Regions from separate parts of the Stenotrophomonas sp. DR822 genome, predicted to be linked through region 1. Evidence: riboswitches for the same ligand, from Rfam matches in the RefSeq annotation. Region 1 holds a riboswitch; the other holds the start of a gene.
What was found. A riboswitch is a leader RNA that binds a small molecule or an ion and turns the genes downstream of it on or off. The one in region 1 is predicted to bind cobalamin.
Positions count from the first base shown of each region.

Region 1 (2,196 bases):
AACGCGGTGCCGTAGCTGGCGTTGACGCGCAGGCCGTGGCCCAGCTCCATCGCCCAGCCGAGGCTGCCGGTGGCATGGTTGCCGAACTGCTGGTTGTCATCATTGCGTGCGCTGGCCTGCAGCTGGTGACGGCCGAAGCGCGCCTGGTACTGCAGGAATACGCCGGTGTTGCGACGGCTGTCGACCAGGTAACCGGCGCTGCTGCCATCCAGGTTGTCCTCGCTCCAGTCCACGCCGGTGCTGAGCAGCTGGCCTTCGGCAACACCGATGTCGGCCTGCAGCGAAGCGCTGTCGCGGTGCGTCTGTGCGCTGCCGCGTGCACCGAAATCACCGAAGTTGTCGGACTCGTTGTCGCTGCGCCCGACGTTGGCGGTCAGCGTCAACTGTTCGGACGGGGTGTAGCGCACCTTGCCGGCCAGCACCTGCTGGCGGGTCTCGGAGTAGTTGTAGTAGCCGTCGTAGTGGTTCTTGCCGTCGGCACGCAGGGCGCTGCCTTCCACGGTCCACTCGTCGCTCAGGTTGTAACCACCGCGCAGGCTCTTGGACAGGTTGCGGTAGCCATCGCGGTCGGGTTCATCGGCGAAGCAGCCGGTAAACAGCGTGGCCGAACCGCGGCAGGCATCGATGCCATCCGAATGCTGGTAGGCGATGTCGGCACCGAACCAGCCGCGTTCGGTGCCGCCACCGATGCCACCGCTGGCTTCACGCAGGCCATTGCTGCCGCCGCCCAGCTGGAAGTGCGGAGCGAAATCACCCTGGTTGCGGCGGGTGAAGATCTGGATCACGCCGCCGATGGCGTCGGCACCGTACAGGCTGGACTGCGGGCCGCGCACGATTTCCACGCGCTCGATCTGTGCCAGCGGCAGATCCTGGTACATCGCCAGGCCGAGGTCGGCGCTGTTGATGCGCACGCCATCGACCAGCACCACGGTGTGCGAGGAATTGGTGCCACGCAGGAACAGCGAGCTCTGCTTGCCCAGGCCACCGGCGTTGGTCAGGTTGATGCCGGCGCGGCCCCGAAGCAGTTCCTGCAGGGAGGTGGCCTGGCTGGATTCGATCTGCGCGCGGTCGATCACCTGCGCAGGCGCAATGCTGTCCTGCAGGGCGATCGGCGTGCGGGTGGCGGTGACCAGCACCTGGTCGAGGTCGGCGGCGCCATCATCGGCCAGGGCCAAGGCAGGAAGTGCGGCCAGCACGGCCAGGGACAGCATTCGGGACTGCAGTTTCATCGGGGGACTCCAGGTGCCGCGCACGCCCGCGCAGCGAAGGGGAGGAGTCACAACAGGCAGGCACGCGCCGATGCCGCAGCCATCGCCGCAGACAACCAGCGCCATGCCCACCGCATCGCGACCTGAGGCTTCCGGGCCGGTCTCCGGGCTCGCCGCCGGGTGGCCCGAGGCCACCGTCCAGGCGCCTTCCCATGCCTGCGGCACAGTGGCGGGTTGCCTGGAACTGACGTGCTTACCGTTGCGGGGGCAGCGCCGGCATGGCGTGTTGTCACGCGTCACCGGCTTCCCGTTTCAACCTGCCGGCAGGGCCGCAGGTCACCTGGAAGTGCGCGCAGTCTACGGCATCGCGGCCGGCCCGTAGCAGTGAACCTGCGCTACTGGCGAGGCGCGGATGCACCTGCACGGTGCAGCAGACCTGCGCCAGCGCCTAGAATGCAGCTCGAATTATCGTGGTGCCGTTGCCGATGTCCGTCTGTTTTCCGCTGTTCCCGCGCCGCCCTGACTGGGCACGCGCATGATCCTCGACCTGGTCCGCCATGCCGGCAACGGTCGTGATGAGTTCCTCGATGGCCGCAGCGATCCGCCGCAGCTGGCCCGCCTGCCGCAGGAGCTGGTCGATGCCTATGCCGGGCAGTCGTGGGAACGGGTGATCAGTTCGCCGCGCCTGCGCTCGCTGCATACGGCGATGGCACTGGCCACACCGCGCGCGCTGGATGTTGAGGCCGACGAGGAGTGGGAAGAGCTGGATTTCGGTGACTGGGATGGCCAGTCATTGTTCGATCTGCCGGAAGAGGCGTTGGCCGCGTTCCACGCCGATCCGCACGCGTTTCCGCCGCCGCATGGCGAAAGCTGGGGCCACTTCGAACGGCGCATCGCACGCGCGCTGGATCGCCTGCTGGATGACGACGACCCGCCACCGACGGTCGTGGTCAGCCACGGCGGCCCGCTGCGCATGGTGCTGTCGCTG
Region 1 is NZ_CP081826.1:2,205,255-2,207,450, reverse strand. Features, by position in the region: gene btuB (TonB-dependent vitamin B12 receptor) at 1-1,229, opposite strand, end outside; cobalamin riboswitch at 1,346-1,567, opposite strand; gene K5K93_RS10170 (histidine phosphatase family protein) at 1,744-2,196, shown strand, end outside.

Region 2 (2,196 bases), 280 kb from region 1:
TGAAGTCCGGCTGCAGGTCGATCACCAGCAGGGCGACATCAGCGGGCAGGGTGGTCATGGCAGGTCCGGTACAACGCAGGAGGGGCGACCAGCGTGGCCGCCCCTCGCGTGCACGTCAATCGCCGCTGGCGTCGTCGTTGTCCTGCCCGTAATACAGCAGACCGATCCTGATGCGCTCGCGGCCGTTCTCGCGACGATGACGGTTGGCATCGCGCAGCGAGTAGACGCAGCCGCAGTATTCCTGCTGGTAGAACTGCTCGCGCTTGCTGATCTCGATCATGCGGCTGGCACCGCCGCCCTTGCGCCAGTTGTAGTCCCAGTACTGCAGGCCTTCGTAGCGCGAGGCGGCGCGAATACCACAGTCGTTGATCTGTGCCATGTTCTTCCAGCGCGAGATGCCCAGCGAAGAGCTGATGGTGTCGTAGCCATGCTCGTGCGCGTACAGCGCGGTGCGCTCGAAACGCATGTCGAAGCACATGGTGCAGCGGATGCCACGCTCGGGTTCGTTCTCCATGCCACGTGCACGGCTGAACCAGTTGTCGGTGTCGTAGTCGCAGTCGATGAAGGGGATGCCGTGCTGTTCGGCGAAGCGAATGTTCTCCTGCTTGCGCAGCTCGTATTCCTTCACCGGATGGATGTTGGGGTTGTAGAAGAAGATCGCGTAGTCGATCCCGGAGGCAGTGATCGCCTCCATCACCTCACCCGAGCAGGGCGCACAGCATGAGTGCAGCAACAGGCGCTGGCCGTTGTCGGGAAGGGTCAGGGTGGGGCGTTGGAGCTCGGTCATCGTCGGGTGCATCTGGGCGTTGGCAGCAGGTCTGGACGGAAACCGTGAACAGGACGCGCGCGGCCACATCGCCTGCACGCGCAGGACGACGACGGCCCCGGCAACCTCCCCGCGGAGATTCCAGGTCGAGTCAGGGGGACGGTCGTGTCCCCCGGCCGGGGCCGGTATTCGGGCTGATGGACACGGGCCGGCTGGCCCACCTACTACCTGCCGCTTCCCAGGCGCGAGCCCAGTGCTGTTGGCAGGATTCGTCTCCATTCACCGCTGCGGGGCAGCTCCGGAATGGGCGCGCAAGGCGCCTTCACCGGATTCCCGTTTAAATCCCTGCCGCCATCGATGCCACGGCAGGGATACCTTCGACGTGCTCACGGTGGACGCGTTGGCGGCAATGGTCAAGGGTCGATGAAAACGCAGGGCTGTGGCGCGTTTCTCAGGCTGTGAGAGTGCCTCTTGCCATACTGGGCACCGACAGACGGGAGGTGGCTCGTGGCGGCGAAGTACTGCGATCTGGTCATGAAAGGCGGCATCACCAGCGGCATCGTGTATCCCAACGCGGTGCTCGCATTGGCTCGCGAATACCGTTTCAAGAGCATCGGCGGCACTTCGGCCGGTGCGATCGCCGCAGCCGTGGCGGCCGCGGCGGCGTACGGCGACCGGCGCCAGCAACGGGGCGAACAGCTGCCTGGCGACGCCGGCTATGGCGGTCTGTCGGCAGTGTCGGCGCAGCTGTCGCGGCGCGGATTCATCTACAGCCTGTTCCAGCCCGCCGCCGGCGCGCGCGCGGCATATCGACTGCTGGTGGTGCTGACCGGCAACGCCGGCTGGCCACGCAAGCTGCTGTGCCTGGCCATCGCGGTGTTCCAGATCGCGCCGTTGGAAGTGCTGGTGTCGCTGGCACTGCTGCTCGGCCTGGGCTGGTGGGGTGGTGGCTGGAGCGGCGTGGCCGCGACCCTGCTGCCGTCGCTGCTGTGTGCCTACGGCGCGGGCGTGGCCGCCGCTGCGCTGCGCGTGGCCCGGGTGGCGCGGCGCAACCTGCTGGGCCTGTGCAGCGGGCTTAGCCGCAGTGCAGGCAGGCCGGCGCTGACCGAGTGGCTGCATGAAAACCTGCAGCAGCTGTCGGGCAAGCCGATGGATGCACCGCTGACCTTCGCCGACCTGCACGACGCGCCGCGCTATGCAGGCGAACCGGACAGCCCGCATGCGATCACCCTGCAGATGATCACCACCTGCGTATCGCACAACGAACCACGCACGCTGCCGTTGGGCGGGGCGCAGTTCTGGTTCCTGCGCGAGGAGTTCGAGCAGCTGTTCCCGGCCAGTGTGGTGCAGTGGATGGTCGACCGCGCCGGACCACCGCGCGAGGTTGAAGGCCGCAACTACTTCCATCTGCCGCAGGGTGCGTCGCTGCC
Region 2 is NZ_CP081826.1:2,487,956-2,490,151, reverse strand. Features, by position in the region: gene pncA (bifunctional nicotinamidase/pyrazinamidase) at 1-58, opposite strand, end outside; gene K5K93_RS11545 (epoxyqueuosine reductase QueH) at 116-787, opposite strand; cobalamin riboswitch at 929-1,146, opposite strand; gene K5K93_RS11540 (patatin-like phospholipase family protein) at 1,301-2,196, shown strand, end outside.
Region 2: linked by a shared signal. The riboswitch ahead of K5K93_RS11545 (epoxyqueuosine reductase QueH) and the one ahead of btuB (TonB-dependent vitamin B12 receptor) in region 1 are both predicted to bind cobalamin.